Regions from separate parts of the Pseudochelatococcus sp. genome, predicted to be linked through region 3. Evidence: predicted binding sites of a transcription regulator. Region 3 holds the regulator's gene; each other region holds the start of a gene.
What was found. The regulator LexA, encoded in region 3, represses DNA repair genes until DNA is damaged. The targets are predictions, from matches to a motif close to TGTTCNNNNTGTGTTCNG.

Region 1 (4,198 bases), on a different contig from region 3:
ATCGACCGGCTGTCGGCCCTGATCGACGTACACATCGAGACGACGTTCTCCATCGTCGTCGCCCGCCTCGAAAGCCAGATCGACGCCGCGGGCAGCTACCGGCTTTCGGCGTAAACAAACGACGGGGCGCCACCGTGCGCATGTCCGCCGCTCCATGCCGCTTCGAACGATCCTTCTTAGAACGATCCTTCTTCGAATGATCCTTCTTCGAATGATCCTTGGCGCGCCGGCATGGCCGGCACGTCGATCACATCCGGCTCCAGCCCGGCTTTCGCGCGCGCGGCCATCGTCGCATAGGCCCGTTCCAGATGGCGGCAGAAGCGTTCCGCGTCGAACAGCGGCCGGGTGAAGCGCCCCGCTTCGAGCGCGCGCCGGTAGCCGGAAAGCCGTTCCCGGTCGTGATAAAGGCTGACCGCGAGTTCGACATACGCGTCGTTGTCCCCGGCCACCAGTTCCGGCAGGCCGATGGCGTTGAGCAGGCTCTCGCTCACCCGCGAGGCGAAATGCGTGCCCCGGACCGCCAGCACCGGCAAGCCGGACCACAATTGCTCCGATGTCGTCGTATGGCCGTTGTAGGGAAAGGTATCGAGACCGAGATCGGCGAGTTGCATGCGATCGAGATGCCGCGCCGGGGTCTCGTGGGACATGAACGAAACCCGCTCCGCCGCTATGCCCTGACGCACGAACTCCTTCAGCAGATTATTCTGCTGGCGTTCCTCCCGCGCATATATCCACATGAGTCCGTCCGGCGTCCGGCGCAGGATGCGGCACCACAGATCGATGACGGCCGGCGTGATTTTATGCGGATTGTTGAACGAACCGAAGATGAAGCGATCCGGCGGCAGGCCGAAATCGGCGCGCGCGAGCGGCGTCGGCGGCGGGCGGCGGACGGGATCGTTGGGCTGGTAGGTTTCGGGCAGGCGGCAGAACGCTTCCTTCCAGTCGGGACGGGCGCTGTCCGGCAGCACGAAAGGATCGCCGATCACATAATCCAGATCGACATTCACCGCGGTCGTCGGATAACCCAGCCACGCCACATGAACCGGCGCCGCGGGAAAATTGAATATCCTGTTGCGCGAGTGCATCGTATATCCCTTCAGGTCGACGAGGATATCCGTGTTTCTGTCGCGAATGCACCTGACGGCATCTTCATCGGACATTTCCCTTATATCGACGACGTCGCCCCATTGCGTGCGATCGAAATTGTTGCGTGCGATGTAATCGTCGGGCGTATGGCAAAAGAGGGTGACGTCGAAACGGCTCCTGTCATGCCTTTCCAGGACGTTGCCGAGCAACTGCATGGTGGCGTGGATATCCAGGAAATCGGCAGAGACGTATCCGATCCTGATCCTGTCGTCGTCCCACCGATGCGGCATGGCCCTGCGCCGCGCGCGCGCCTCGGGCTGCGGCGGCAGCGCGACCGCAACCGCATGGGCGGCAGCGCCGTCGTCGCCCCACCAGTGAATGGCATGCAGCCCCTGCACCAGCCCCAATATGCCGCGGCGGCCCTGTTTCAGATTGGCCTCCGCGACCGCGAGAGCGCACCGCGCGGCGGGATAATCGCAACGCTCCAGCGCCCACATGACGAGATGGGCGCTCAGAAAGGCATGCAGCGCACGGCCGCCCGCCTCCTGCTCAAGAAACAGGGAAGTTTCCTGAAGCAGTTCATAGTCGCCCTCACTCCCGGTATCGAGCTTGAGGACGGACAGACAGAGGCTTACGTATTTCAGGTTGCGGCTCTTCAGAAGCAGCCGCTGGAAAGCGAAAACCCGGTTCTTGTCTTCCTCGTCCGGCAGGACGGACATCAGCATGAACGCGATGTCCGGGTCCGTTTCGCCCCGGCGGCGCAACCGGCGGCCGATGACGCGGACGCTCTCCGCATCGCCGCGCTCGAAATGAAGCTGCATCGCCTGTTTCAGGCAATCCTCCACGCGCCGCGTCTCACCGTCACCGGCCTGCGCGAGAACGGCGGCGGCCGCCGCCTTGCCGCCGGACGCCAAAAGCACTTTGCCCGACAGCGCGCACACCCACGCACGGATATCGCCGGGTCCCGGCAGGTTTCGCAGACGCGCCATCATCTGATGAACACCCGTTAACATGTTTTCAGCAGACAAGAACAACCAGCGAAAACCTTAAACATGATTCTGGCATCCGACGAAACAAAATATAAAAACAATATTAAAATAAATGTCCATGATTATAGCTTCTTCTCATAAAGATAATGATTTTATTTTTGTTTTTTATTATTTTATTCTCCACAAGAAAAAATTGATCTGTGTCTGAAATATAATTCAATCAGGTATCTTACTTCTGCAATTCTGCCATGGGCCGCCCTTCCGGCTGCACTCTCAATGGAAATTCCGGGCCTTCACCCTGATTCCGCCCGCAGGCCCTCCGTTTGCGGGCTCCTGAAGGACGGCGTTTTTCGGCAGCGGCGAACCCGCCTCGCGCGATCCGACGCTGGCAAGCTCCGCCGACAGGTCCGTCAGACGCTGCGCCACGAGATGCACGACCTCGCCTTCCCGCTGGATGTATCCGGCGGCGGCGATCATGTCCGCGCCGAAAACGATGCGCCGGTATTGCGCGAACACCTGTTTCCGGACCACGAGATTGACGATGGCCGTTTCGTCCTCCAGCGTGATGAAGATGACGCCCTTGGCGGAACCGGGGCGCTGGCGCACGAGAACGAGGCCCGCGACCTCGACGCGGCGCCGGTCGCGGCAGGCCATGGCTTGCGCGCAGGTCATGATGCGCCGGCGCGCCAGATCCCGGCGCAGGAATGACACGGGATGATCGCGCAGGGTCAGGCCGACATGCCCGTAATCCGCCACGACCTCGCCGCCGGCGGTCATCGGACGCAGCGAAACGGCGGGCTCGCGCTGCTCGGCAAGGGGCGCCGCCTCCCGCCGGGCGGCGGCCGCGAACAGCGGCAGCGGCTCGTCGCGCAGCGCCCGGATCGCCCACAGCGCCTCACGGCGGGCGAGGCCGAGCGAGGGGCGAAAGGCGTCGGCTTCAGCGAGCGCGACCAGAGAGGCGGCGGAAACGGCGGCCCGATGCCACAGCTCCTCGGGCGAGCGGAAAGGCTCGTCGGCGCGGCAGGCAAGGAGCCGCGCCGCATCGGCGTTGCCGAGTCCCGCAACCATCCGCAGGCCGAGACGCACGGCGAAGCGCCCGTCCCCGCAGGGTTCGAGCCCGCAATCCCAGCGCGAGGCGTTCACGCACACCGGGCGCACCTCGACGCCGTGCGCCCGCGCGTCGCGGACGATCTGCGCCGGCGCGTAGAAACCCATCGGCTGGGCATTGAGCAACGCCGCGCAGAAGGCGTCCGGGTGCCGGCATTTCATCCAGGCCGAGGCGTAGGCGATCAGCGCGAAACTCGCGGCATGGCTTTCCGGGAAGCCGTAGGAGCCGAAGCCTTCGAGCTGCCGGAAGATCTTTTCCGCGAATGCGGCCTCGTAGCCGTTGGCGATCATGCCGTCGATCAGCTTGCGGCCGAACTGCGAGATGGTGCCGGTGTTCTTGAATGTCGCCATGGCGCGGCGAAGCTGGTCGGCCTCGCCGGGGGTGAAGCCGCCGCAGGTGATCGCCACCCGCATGGCCTGCTCCTGAAACAGCGGCACGCCCAGCGTCTTGGCCAGAATGCCCTCAAGCTCCGGCTTGGGATAATCGACCTTCTCCCGGCCCTCGCGCCGGCGCAGATAGGGATGCACCATGTCGCCCTGAATGGGGCCGGGGCGCACGATGGCGACCTGAATGACGAGATCGTAATAGGTTTTCGGCTTCAGGCGCGGCAGCATGCTCATCTGCGCACGGCTCTCGATCTGGAAGGTGCCGAGCGTATCGGCCTTCCGGATCATGGCGTAGGTGCGCTCGTCCTCCGCCGGCACGGTCGCGAGATCGAGACGGAGCCCCTTGTGCTCGGCCAGCAGATCGAAGGCCCGGCGCATGCAGCTCAGCATGCCGAGCGCCAGCACGTCGACCTTCATGAATTTCAGGATGTCGATGTCGTCCTTGTCCCATTCGATGACCTGCCGGTCGGCCATCGCGGCGGGTTCGATCGGCACCAGTGCGTCGAGCCGGTCGCGCGTCAGCACGAAGCCGCCGGGGTGCTGGGAGAGATGCCGGGGCGTGCCGATCAACTGGCGGGCGAGATCCAGCACCAGCCGCAGGCGGCGGTCGCCCATGTTGAGGCCGAGCC
Region 2 (4,198 bases), on a different contig from region 3:
GGCGGGCGCGTCCGGCTCCGCCTCCTCCGCCGCAGGCGGCGAGACAAGGCGCGGTGCGGGCACGAGCTCGGCGGTGATGGCGGGGCCCGTGCGCTTTTCCGCGACATAGCCGAGCGACTTGAGGATCGACGCGAAATCCTCGCCGGCGCATCCGGCCAGCGACGTCATCGCGACCGTGACCACGAATCCGTCACCGTCGGCGGCGCCCGCCGGCGGCTCGCCGGGCGTCACGCCGGGCTTGTAGGCGATCGCGGGGCGGATGAGATCGGCGAGCCGTTCGAGAATGTCGACGCGCAACACCCGCTCGCCGCAGACGCGGAAGCCGGCGGCGCGATAAAGCCCCTTCGCCACCTCGGGCGACAGCTTGAACGAGGTGCGGCCGGAGGCGGCCAGATGGGCGATATCGTCAAGGCCCGGCTGCTCCAGACCGCCGTTCTTCAGCGCCCAGAGCTGCGCGGCGAGCGCGCGCGGCGCGGGCTTCAGCAACTGCGGCATGTAAAGGTGATAGGCCCCGAAGCGCACGCCGTGGCGGCGCAGGCTGGCGCGGTTCTCCTGATCGAGGCTTCTCACGTCCTGCGCCACGCGCGCGCGCTCCAGCACGCCGAGCGCTTCCGCGATCTGGAAAGCGACGCCGCGCGCGAGGCCGGTGATATCCTCCGCCGTCTCGATCAGATCGAGCGCGCCGAGCAGCTTCGCGACATGCGCCTTGAGCCAGAGCGCGAGGCGCGCCTCCACCTTCTCGCGCGCGCCGGCGGCAAGCGAATCGTCCGCGATCAGCCGCAGCGCGGGCGACAGCAGCTTCTCGCCCTCGGCAAGCCTCGCCACGCCGTCGCCGTTCCAGCGGATCACGCCGTCGTTGGAGAGCACGAAGGTCTCGTCGGGGCTTCCGGCCAGCCGGTCGGCGCGCGCCTCGATCTCGCCGGCGAGCGCCTTCTGGGCGGCGGCGCGCAGCGCCCGCACGTCCTGCCCGCCCGCCTCCGCGTCCGGCGCGAACTGGAACCCCTGCAAGCGGCCGACATGCTGGCCTTCGACCAGGACATCGCCCGACGTGGTGACTTCGGCTTCGAGCATCGCATTCTCTCTCAGGCGTCGCATCAGGACGCTGGTGCGGCGGTCCACGAAACGGCTGGCGAGCCGGTCGTGAAGCGCATCTGATAGTCTGTCCTCTACCTGACGCGTGACGCCCTGCCAATGGGCAGGATCACGCAGCCAGTCCGGTCTGTTCGCCACGAAGGTCCATGTACGCACCTGCGCAATGCGCCCCGACAGCGTATCGATCTCCCCGTCGGTCCGGTCGACATGCCGGATCTGGCGGGCAAACCAGTCATCGCCGATCGTGCCGGCGCGCATCAGGGACTCGTAGATGGTGCCGACGAGTTCAGCGTGCGCGGCCGGCGCGACTTTTCGATAGTCGGGAACCTGACAGACCTCCCAGAGTCTTTCAACCGCGCTTTTGCCCTGCGTGAGATCGCGGACCGTCAAATCGCGCGCCAGGATGTCGAGCGCCGCCTCGTCCTCGGCCACCGGCGCGCGGGTCAGCCCCGGTTCGGAAGGCGTCGCGGCAAGCGCCGCGCGCAGGTGCGCGATGGAGCGGAAATCGAGATCGGGATTGCGCCACTGGGCGATGCGGACCGGATCGAATCGATGATCCTCAACGGCTTCCACGATTTCCTGCCCGAAAGCCTCGGCCCGGCCCGTGGTGCCGAAGGTGCCGTCCTTCAGGTGCCGGCCGGCGCGGCCGGCGATCTGCCCGATCTCCGCCGGGTTGAGTTCGCGGAAACCGAAGCCGTCGAACTTGCGATTCGAGGCGAAGGCGACATGATCGACATCGAGATTGAGCCCCATGCCGATGGCGTCGGTGGCGACGATATAATCCACGTCGCCCGACTGATAAAGCTCGACCTGCGCGTTGCGCGTGCGCGGCGACAGGGCCCCCAGCACGACCGCCGCCCCGCCGTGCTGGCGGCGAATCAGTTCCGCGATCGCGTAGACTTCCTCCACCGAGAAGGCGACGATCGCCGAACGGCGCGGCAGGCGCGTGATCTTCTTCTCTCCCGCGCAGGAGAGTTGCGACAGGCGCGGCCGCGACACCACGTTGACGCCTGGCAGCAACTGCTCCACCAGCGGGCGCATGGTGTCCGCGCCGATCACCAGCGTCTCCGCCCGTCCGCGCTGGTTGAGCAGCCGGTCGGTGAACACGTGGCCGCGGTCGAAGTGCCCCGCGAGCTGGATTTCGTCGATGGCGCAGAAGGCGACGTCGATATCGCGCGGCATCGCCTCGATGGTGGCGACCCAGTAACGGGCGTTGGCGGGCCTGATCTTTTCCTCGCCGGTGATCAGCGCCACCGCCTCGCTTCCCGCCCGTTCCACGACGCGGTTGTAGACCTCGCGCGCCAGCAGCCGGAGCGGCAGGCCGATCATGCCGCTCTCGTGGCCCAGCAGCCGTTCGATGGCGAGGTGCGTCTTGCCCGTGTTCGTCGGCCCGAGCACGGCGGTGACGCCACGGGCGCGCACGCGCGCGGGCAGGGAGCGGGGAAGGGGGGAAAGAGCCATCAGCGATCGAACGCAGCGTATGAACCGACGATCAGGAGTTGAAGCGAGAGCGCGCCCGGAACCGGACCATCGCGACGGCCCGCCCCGCGGGCGGGACGGAAACCTCTCTAGCACATCGGCGCGGTCTGGCCACTCCCCCCGTGGCAGATGAACGCGAAACGAACGAATGGCGCCCGAATCGCAGACAGCGGAGAATCGGCTTTTGTTCGCCGCGCGGGCGGCAGCGCCTCAGTTGCTCGCCCGCAACGCCGGCGCGGCGCGGCGGGCGGTCGCCGCCGGCTTGCCGCCGGGGAAACGCGACGCCTCGATGACGACCATCCCCATCGGAGAGCGCACCGCGATGCGATAGGGCAGGAACACCTGCCCGTCGGGCGCGGGAGCGAGCCACACCTCGATATCGCGGTTGTTCTGCATGAACTCCGTATCCTCGCGGCCGTTCACATGGCCGGAAACCGGCAGGTAGCGCCCCGAGCAGACCGCGATCGCGCCCGCATAGGCCCGGCCGTCGATCCGCTCCGAACGGACGAACGACAGCGGAATGTCGAAGCGCGCCGACCCGTCGAACAGCGGCAGCGTGCGGTTGCAGGCCGCGGGATCGCCCGCATCCGCCCGGCCGGCGACCGGCATCAGCAGCGCGCTGACGGGATCGACGATATCGCGCATGTCGTTCTCGCGCAACGGCACCCGATTCCGGCGCTCCGGGATCGGCGGAGAAACCTTCAGCGCCCGCACCGTGCCGTCCGCCAGCGCCATGCGCACGCTCACCGACCTGCTGCCGGAAGCCGTCGTGACCGCGAACGCGGCGGGGCGCACGCTCGCGCCCGCGAAAGCGCCCGAGGCGCTCGCCGCTCCCTTGCCGCCCGTCATGACGCCGGCGAGCCCCGTCAGCCGCGTCCACAGATCGACCTTGTAGCGATTGCCGGCGATGCTGGCCTTGAGCTGGGCCACGCCGATCTGCATGCCCATCAACGTGATGTCGTAATGACTTTCGAAATCGCGGCCGGCCGCCTGCGCCACGCCGGCGGGCAGCGCCGCTGCGGGAAAGGCCAGCACGGCGAGAGCCGCCAGTCGCGCGGCGCGCGCCGTCTTCGTGATGAATTGCCGCATCATGCCCTCTTCCACCCGCTCGCGGTTCCGGCGCTCGCAAATCCGGTCCGCACGCGATTCGCGGCGGCTCCCGGAGCCGGAAGAATCACCGGCCCGCTCATGACAACAGGATCGCCCGTCTATGGATAACGATGTGTAAACGCCGCCGCCGAAAACCGCTTCCGGCACGGCGCGGCCCCGCATCGTGTCACGTTCGTGACAATGCGATCACATCGCCTTGACGATGACCCTCGCTTTACATTATACACCAATGATCTTTCATGGGACATGAGGTGTCCGCAACCCCGGCGGCAACGTCGGGTTTTTGCTGTTTTTGTGGCAGCGGGTTGCCTCGATAGCGTTTACAAGGATTGAAGCGTCATGGCACGCCGCTGCGAACTCACTGGCAAGGCCGTTCTCGTCGGCCATCTCGTGAGCCATTCGAATCACAAGACCAAGCGTCGTTTTCTCCCCAACCTCGTCAAGGTGACGCTCCAGTCGGAAACGCTGGAACGCAACGTGCGCCTGCGCATCAGCGCCGCCGCCCTGCGCTCGGTCG
Region 3 (4,198 bases):
CGCGGGCGCTGGCGCGCCCGTCTCGCGGCGATCGCCGTGGGGGCGGTGTTTCTCGGGTTCTCGGTCGCCTCGTTGCGAACGGCGCTCGTCACCCGGCCGCTGCTGGACGCGGCCGTCGTCGGGCCGCTCGAAGGCTATGTCCGCTCGGTGGAGGAGCGCGGGCAGGGGCCGCGCGCGGTGATCGAGGTGCACGCCTTCGCCGGCCTTCCGCCCGCGCGCCGTCCGGCGACGGTGCGGGTGAGCTTTCGCAAGGGGGCCGGCATCGCGGCGGGAACGCGCATCGCGGCGGTCGCGCGGCTCGTGCCTCCGCCGCAGCCGGCGCGGCCGGGCGGTTACGATTTCGCGCGTGACGCCTTCTTCGGCGGTATCGGCGCGGTCGGCTCGGCGAACGGCGCGGTGCGCGTCATCGCGGACGACGTGGAACCCGCCGCGATTCGCGTCGGATGGGCCGCCCGCCTTTCCGCCCGGATCGACGTCGAGCGCAATGCGTTGACGCGGCGTATCCTCGAGGCGGCCGGCGGCGGCGGACCGCTGCTCCCCGACGCCGGTACGGGAGGGCCGCGGGCGCAGGAGGCCGCCTTCGTCGCGGCGCTGGTGACGGGCAAGCGCGGGATGATCGCGGACGAGACCAACGAGGCGCTGCGCGCCGCCGGCATCTATCACGTGGTTTCCATCGGCGGTTTTCACATGACGCTCGTCGCCGGCGCGCTCTTCGTCATCGTGCGCCAGTTGCTCGTGTTCGTGCCGGGCCTTGCGGTCCGCTATCCGGTGCGCAAGTTCGCCGCCGTCGCCGGCATCGTCGGCGCCAGCGGTTATTGCGTGTTCTCGGGCGCGGGAATCGACACCCAGCGCGCGCTGTTCGTGACGTTGATCGTGATGGGAGCGATTCTCGTCGACCGGCCGGCCCTGTCCATGCGCAATCTGGCGCTCGCAGCCTTCGTGTGCCTGACGTTGCAACCCGAATCCATGCTCGGGCCGAGCTTCCAGATGTCTTTCGCCGGCGTGGCGGCGCTGATCGCGCTGTTCGAGCGCTGGGAGAACGGCGATCCCGCGCGCAGCCTCCTGCCGCTGCGCGAAGGGGGCGCGCTGCGACCGCCGGACCGGCAGCGCACGGGCCGGATGCGCCGCGTGATCGCGATGAGCGCCGTCACCACCATCGTGGCGATGCTCGCGACCGGGCCGTTCAGCACCTACCACTTCCAGACCTTCAATCCGTGGGGCATTCTCGGCAACGCCTTCGGCCTGCCGATCGTGGAACTCGCGGTGATGCCGCTCTCCTTTCTCGCCGTGGCGTTTCATCCGTTGGGCCTCGACGGTCCCTTCTGGCATCTGGCCGGCCTCGCTGCGGTTCCCGTGCTGGAGGGGGCGCGGATCATGACGGATTTTCCGGGGGCGGTGGTCGTCGTGCCCGCCTTCGGCATGGGAATCCTGTTGTTGCTGGTGCTGGCCCTGCTGTGGGCCTGCCTGTGGTCCACCCCGCTGCGCTGGCTCGCGGTCCTGCCGGCCGCCGCCGGCCTCGCGCTCGCCGCCGCGCCGGCGCGTCCCGATATCCGCGTCGATCGGGAGGGGCGCGGCGCCGCGGTGCGCGGCGCGGACGGGCGATTCGTCATTCTCGGCAGTCCCTCGGCCTTCGTCGTCGAGCAATGGCTGCGCGCCGACGGCGACGGCCGCCGCGCGAACGACCCCGCGCTGCGGCACAACGTTGCCTGCGACAGGCTGGGCTGCGTCGCCCGTCTCGCTGACGGCCGCAGCGTGGCCTTCTCCCGCGAGGCAGGGGCGCTCAGGGAAGATTGCCGCCGCGCCGCCGTCCTGATCACGCCCCGCCAGGCGCCGCCGGATTGCGCCGCGCCTCATGTGATCGACCGCGACGACCTGGACCGCTTCGGCGCCATCGCCCTCACCGTGGCGGGCGACGGGCTGACGGTGGAGGGAACGCGGGAGCATCCGGCCGCGCCCGGCGCGCGGACAGGCGACGGCCGGGAAGCCCCGGAAGAACGCCCGTGGCGCAGAAGCGCGCGATAACGGCATCTCGGCCAAAAGCCGGGGAGCCGCCTGTGTCACCGCCGCACCCGGAGGTGTGGCGCAGGCCATGGCCATTGCCGTGTTCTCCCGCGACTTGCGTTCAGTAGCGGCGCACGAGGCTCACGAGCTTGCCCTGAATGCGCACACGGTCGGGGCCGAGCACGCGCGTTTCGTAGGCGGGGTTGGCGGCCTCCAGCGCGATCGAGGAGCCGCGCTTGCGCAGGCGCTTGAGGGTGGCCTCCTCATCGTCGATCAGCGCGACGATGATGTCGCCGGTTTCCGCCATGTCCTGCCGGCGCAGGATCACCGTGTCGCCGTCGAGAATGCCGGCCTCGATCATCGAATCGCCACGCACCTCGAGCGCGAAATGCTCGCCCGGCGACAGCAGCTCCGGCGGCAAGGCGAGGGTATGGCTGCTGCTCTGGATGGCGCTGATGGGGGTGCCCGCCGCGATCCGGCCCATGACCGGCACCTGAACCGATGTCTGCGCGGACAGAGGACGCGTGTTGCCCGCGCCGGACTCGCCCGAATCGAAACCGGGACGCTCGCCCCCCGCGCGGAACGCCTGACCGCCGGCGCGCCCGGAAGCAGGGTCGCGCGCAAGCCCTCCGTCCCGGCCGAATCCGGCCTCCCGGCCGGCCCCTCCGTCCCGGCCCAGCCCGCCCTCGACGACGCTGGGGCTGAAGCGCCCCCGCGGCACGGGCGCGGCCAGCGCCTCGGGAAGACGAATCACTTCGATCGCGCGCGCGCGGTTGGGCAGGCGGCGAATGAAACCACGTTCCTCAAGCGCGATGATCAGACGGTGAATGCCCGATTTGGACCGCAGATCGAGCGCGTCCTTCATCTCGTCGAACGAAGGGGGAACGCCGGATTCCCGCATGCGTTCATGAATAAACCGAAGCAGATCGTGTTGCTTGCGCGTCAACATGGTCCACAAATCCTTCCCGGAGCTTCGCCCAGCGACCCCTCATGCATGCCTGCTTACGAAACGAAACACGAACACTATACAAGTTCTTAATGTGTTCTGCAAGCGCCACTATCCGCCCGGATCGTTAAAACTTGGCTTGTAAAACCGGCTTGCAGGCGAGGATTACGGCCCGGACGGGGATCTCGGCCGATTCATGCGTCGGCGCTCCTGCGGTCAGATATCGAGATCGGTGGCGAAGGCGGCGTTTTCCTGAATGAAGGAAAAGCGCGCCTCCGGTTTGTTGCCCATCAGCCGCTCCACCGCGTCGCCGGTCTGCGGGCGCGCGTCGTCGTCGACGACGACGCGCAGCAACGTGCGCTTGCGCGGGTCCATGGTGGTTTCCTTGAGCTGGGCGGGCAGCATCTCGCCAAGGCCCTTGAAGCGGCCGATTTCCACCTTCCTGCCCCTGAAGGTCGTGCGCATCAGTTCCTGCCGGTGCGATTCGTCGCGGGCGTAGACCGTCTTGCCTCCGTGGCTCAGCCGGAACAGCGGCGGCACGGCGAGGTAGAGATGGCGTTCGTCGATGAGGCGCGGCGTCTGCCGCCAGAAGAAGGTGATGAGAAGCGAGGCGATATGCGCGCCGTCGACATCGGCGTCCGTCATGATGATGACTTTCTCGTAGCGCAGGTCGGCGCTGCGATAGGCGGACCCCGTGCCGCAGCCGAGCGCCAGCATCAGATCGGCGATCTGCTGGTTTTGCACCAGCTTGTCCCGCCCGGCGGACGCCACGTTCAGGATCTTGCCGCGCAGCGGCAGGATCGCCTGCGTCGCGCGGTCGCGCGCCTGCTTGGCGGAGCCGCCGGCCGAATCACCCTCGACGAGAAAAAGCTCGGAGCCGGCCGCGCCCGCCTTCGTGCAGTCGGCGAGCTTGCCCGGCAGCCGCAGGCGGCGCGTGGCCGTCTTGCGGGCGATGTCCTTCTCGGCGCGGCGGCGCAGGCGCTCCTCCGCCCGTTCCACCGTCCAGTCGAGAAGGCGCGACGCCTGCTGGGGAGACGCCGCGAGCCAGTGGTCGAAGGCGTCGCGCACCGCGCTCTCCACGATGCGCCCGGCCTCGACGGTCGCGAGCCTGTCCTTCGTCTGGCCCTGAAATTCGGGTTCGCGGATGAACACCGACAGCATCGCGGCGCAGGAGACCATGACGTCTTCGGCCGTGATCTGCGCCGCGCGCTTGCTCTGGTTGACGCGCTCGGCGTGGTCGCGCAGCCCGCG
Region 4 (4,198 bases), on a different contig from region 3:
CCACGCTTCCGCGGTCTCCACCGCGTCCGCCGGCCGCAGCACGCGCAGGTTGGGGATGGCGCGCAGCGCCGCCAGATGCTCCACCGGCTGATGCGTCGGGCCGTCCTCGCCGAGCCCGATGGAATCGTGCGTGAAAACGTAGATCGCCGGGGTTCCCGTCAGCGCCGCGAGCCGGATGGCGGGGCGGGCGTAGTCGGAAAACACGAGGAAGGTGCCGCCGGCCGGACGATAGCCGCCATGCAGCAGGATGCCGTTCATGGCCGCCGCCATGGCGTGTTCGCGGATGCCGTAATGAATGTAGCGTCCGCTGAAGTCGCCGGGGGCGATTTCCTTGAGCCCCTTGGTGCGGGTGTTGTTGGAGGGCGTGAGATCCGCCGAGCCGAGCAGCAGTTCCGGCACCTCGTCCACGAGCGCCTCCAGCGCCAGTTCGCTTGCCTTGCGGGTGGCGATCGTGGGTGCTTCGGCGTTCAGGCGCAGTTTCAGCGCGTCGATGGCCGCGTGCAGGCGGCGCGCGTCGGGCTCGCCGGTGATGCGGCGGGCGAATTCGGTGCGCACGCTCTCGGGCTGCCCGGCAAGCCGCTTCTGCCAGTCGAGACGCGCCTCGCGCCCGCGCTCGCCGAAAGCCCGCCATGCGGCGAGGATATCGTCGGGAATCTCGAACGGCCCGTGATGCCAGCCGAGCGCCTCCTTGGTGGCGAGGAGTTCGTCGCCGCCCAGCGGCTCGCCGTGGGCCTTCGAGGTGCCGGCCTTCTTCGGGGAGCCGTAGCCGATGACGGTTTTCGCGGCGATCAGCGTCGGCCTGTCGGCGGCGCGCGCGGCGTCGATGGCGGCCGCCACCGCCTCGTGGTCGTGGCCGTCGACATGCACGGCCCGCCAGCCGGCGGCTTCGAAGCGCTTGACCTGATCGACCGAATCGGAAAGCGACAGCGGCCCGTCGATGGAGATGCCGTTGTCGTCCCAGATCACGATCAGCCGGTTGAGCGCAAGATGCCCGGCGAGCGCGATGGCCTCCTGGCTGATGCCTTCCATCAGGTCGCCGTCGGAGGCGAGGACGTAGGTGAAGTGGTCGACGAGATCGCCGCCGTATTCGGCGTTGAGCAGCCGCTCCGCCAGCGCGAAGCCGACCGCCGTGGCGAGGCCCTGCCCGAGCGGGCCGGTGGTGGTCTCGACGCCGGCGGTGACGAAGTTCTCGGGGTGGCCCGGCGTCTTCGAATGCAACTGGCGGAACCGCTTCAGTTCATCGAGCGTCACCGACGGGTTGCCCGTGAGATAAAGCAATGCATAAAGCAATGTGGATCCGTGGCCGGCGGACAGGATGAACCTGTCGCGGTCCGGCCAGGCGGGATTGGCGGCGTCGAACTTGAGAAAGCGCGAGAAAAGCACGGTCGCCACGTCCGCCATGCCCAGCGGAAGGCCGGGGTGGCCGGACTTCGCCTTTTCCACCGCATCGATCGCCAGCGCGCGCACCGCGTTGGCAAGCTGCTTCGGCCCGATCTGCTCGGACGCGACCTGATGGGGCTCGACTTGTGATGTCACGGGTGGAATCCTTTGAATATGATCATATGCGTGCGGCGGACGTCGCTGCGCCGGAGTGACGCCACCCGTCTGCCATGCTGATAATCAGGCTTGATAGCAGGCTGTATCCCCATGTCAAAACGGAACATGGCGATCAGGCGTATTGACGCGCGGAAAACAGCCGTTCACCCTGCGCGGATACGTGGATTTTCACCTCGAGTTCGGTATTGGGGGCTGCATCATGTCGCTGGCGGAAGCGTTGAAACGGCTCGGCGACGCCGTGAGCGCGCTGGAGCGCGCGAGCGTGCGCCGGCTGGAGCTCGACCGGCGCGGCGGCGACCTGCCGACCGAACTCGCCCTGATGCAGGACGACCGCGCCCGCCTCGCCGTCGAGCTGGACGGCACGCTGGCGCGCGTCGCCCGGCTCGAACGGGTGGCGGGCGATGTCGACGAGCGCCTCGCCGCCGCATTGGAGAAGGTGGAGACCGTGCTTTCAGGCGAGCGGGGAGGCTGATCGTGCCACAGGAAAGCAGCGGCGTCGCCCATGTCAGCGTCGTCATCGCCGGGCGCGCCTACCGCATGGCCTGCGAGGCGGGCGACGAGGCGCGGATCGAGGCGCTGTCGGCGCGGGTCGACGCGCGGATCGGAGAACTCGCCGCGGTGTTCGGCGCCATCGACGAACTGCGCCTCACCGTCATGGCCGCCGTCTCCATCGCGGACGATCTCGCCGCCGCCGACCGGCGTCTGGCCGGGGCGCAGGCCGAAATCGCCGCGCTGCGGCAGAAGCGCGAGGCGGAAAAGGAACGCGCCGGGGCGCAGGAGGCGGAATTCGCCGCAGCCGTAGCGGCGATCGCGGAAAGAGTCGAGAACGTCGTCGCCGATCTCACCCCCTCGCTTCAGGCTTAACCACGCGGCGGGACCGGACATGTTTTGCGCCGGGCTCCGGCATTTTCCACCATCGGGCGCCTGGCGGCAGGTGCGTTCTCCGTTTGTTTTTGTTACACGGAAGGCATGACGGGACAACAGGTGATTCGCATTCTGGGGATCGATCCGGGATTGCGCCGCATGGGCTGGGGCGCGATCGCGGTGGAGGGATCGCGGCTGTCGTTCGTCGGTTGCGGCTGCGTCGAGTCGGACGGGGCGCTGCCGCTGGCGGAACGGCTGCGCCAGTTGCATGACGGACTGGCGCGCGTGCTTGCCGAGGCCGCGCCCGACGAGGTGGCGGTGGAAGAGACTTTCGTCAACAAGGATGCGCAGGCGACGCTGAAGCTCGGCCACGCGCGCGCCATCGCGCTGCTGGTGCCGGCTCTCGCCGGCCTTTCGGTCGCCGAATACGCGGCCAATCAGATCAAGAAGACGGTGGTGGGAGTCGGCCACGCGGAGAAGGCGCAGATCGCGGCGATGATCCGCGTGCTGCTGCCGCTCTCGACCGCGAGGACGCCCGACGCGGCGGATGCGCTCGCCGTCGCTATCACCCATGCGCATCACCGGAAGGCGCGGGCGCTGGCGATGCGGGTGGCGTCATGATCGGCAAGCTGCGCGGCGTCGTCGATTCGCAGGGCGAGGATTACGTCGTTCTGGATGTGCACGGCGTCGGCTATGTGGCGCATTGCTCGTCGCGCACCCTGCAAGGGCTGCCGCCGGCCGGAGAACAGGCGACGCTCGTCATCGAGACGGTGGTGCGCGAGGACATGATACGGCTTTATGGTTTCCGCTCGGAGGCGGAGCGGGACTTTTTCCGGCTGTTGCAGACGGTGCAGGGGGTGGGCGCGAAGGTGGCGCTCGGCATTCTGGCGGCGCTGGAGCCGGCCGCGCTTTCCGCCGCCATCGCGCAGGCCGACAAGAATGCGCTGGCCCGTGCGCCGGGCGTCGGGCCAAGGCTCGCGACGCGTATCGCCACCGAGCTTCGCGACAAGGCGCCGGCCTTTCTTGCCCTGCCGGGGGGTGCTCCCGCGCCGTCTGCCGCGGCCGCGCCGTCCGATGCGCCGCAGCCGCTGGCGGACGCCGTGTCGGCGCTCGTCAATCTCGGCTATGGCGAGCCGCAGGCCGCGCGCGCCGTGAGCGTCGCCGCGCAGCAGGCGGGAGAGGGGGCCGATGTGGCCCGGCTCATTCGCCTCGCGCTGAGGGATCTGGCCTCATGAGCCCGGAGGTTGTCCCATGAGCAAGGGCGTGCTCGGGCCGGAACGGCAGGCCGGGGATCAGGAGCCGTCGTTGCGGCCGCTGGCGCTCGGCGAGTTCATCGGCCAGGCGCAGGCGCGCGCCAACCTGTCCGTCTTCATCGAGGCGGCGAAGGCGCGCGGCGAGGCGCTCGACCATGTGTTGTTCGTCGGCCCGCCGGGCCTCGGCAAGACGACGCTGGCGCAGATCGTCGCGCGCGAGCTCGGCGCGAATTTCCGCTCCACCTCCGGGCCGGTGATCGCGAAAGCCGGCGATCTCGCCGCGCAACTGACCAATCTCGACGAGCGCGACGTGCTGTTCATCGACGAGATTCATCGCCTCAACCCGGCGGTGGAGGAAATTCTCTATCCGGCGATGGAGGATTATCAGCTCGATCTGATCATCGGCGAGGGGCCGGCGGCGCGCTCGGTCAAGATCGACCTGCCGAAATTCACACTGGTGGGGGCGACGACGCGCCAGGGCCTGCTGACCACGCCGCTGCGCGACCGCTTCGGCATTCCGATCC

Region 1: the regulator LexA is predicted to act here: its motif matches at 2,113-2,130, upstream of ACOYJQ_RS10250 (glycosyl transferase).
Region 2: the regulator LexA is predicted to act here: its motif matches at 2,701-2,718, upstream of ACOYJQ_RS11935 (helicase-related protein).
Region 4: the regulator LexA is predicted to act here: its motif matches at 2,495-2,512, upstream of ruvC (crossover junction endodeoxyribonuclease RuvC).

Annotation. Positions count from the first base shown of each region.
Region 1 covers NZ_JBMNUS010000005.1:257,440-261,637, reverse strand. The annotation lists gene ACOYJQ_RS10255 (GntR family transcriptional regulator) at 1-114, shown strand, start outside; gene ACOYJQ_RS10250 (glycosyl transferase) at 177-2,078, opposite strand; gene ACOYJQ_RS10245 (error-prone DNA polymerase) at 2,349-4,198, opposite strand, start outside.
Region 2 covers NZ_JBMNUS010000007.1:120,473-124,670, forward strand. The annotation lists gene ACOYJQ_RS11935 (helicase-related protein) at 1-2,553, opposite strand, end outside; gene ACOYJQ_RS11940 (DUF3108 domain-containing protein) at 2,782-3,663, opposite strand; gene rpmB (50S ribosomal protein L28) at 4,021-4,198, shown strand, end outside.
Region 3 covers NZ_JBMNUS010000010.1:34,821-39,018, forward strand. The annotation lists gene ACOYJQ_RS14750 (ComEC/Rec2 family competence protein) at 1-2,022, shown strand, start outside; gene lexA (transcriptional repressor LexA) at 2,123-2,950, opposite strand; gene parE (DNA topoisomerase IV subunit B) at 3,164-4,198, opposite strand, start outside.
Region 4 covers NZ_JBMNUS010000001.1:32,068-36,265, reverse strand. The annotation lists gene tkt (transketolase) at 1-1,536, opposite strand, end outside; gene ACOYJQ_RS00170 (DUF4164 domain-containing protein) at 1,679-2,029, shown strand; gene ACOYJQ_RS00165 (cell division protein ZapA) at 2,032-2,421, shown strand; gene ruvC (crossover junction endodeoxyribonuclease RuvC) at 2,527-3,042, shown strand; gene ruvA (Holliday junction branch migration protein RuvA) at 3,039-3,656, shown strand; gene ruvB (Holliday junction branch migration DNA helicase RuvB) at 3,673-4,198, shown strand, end outside.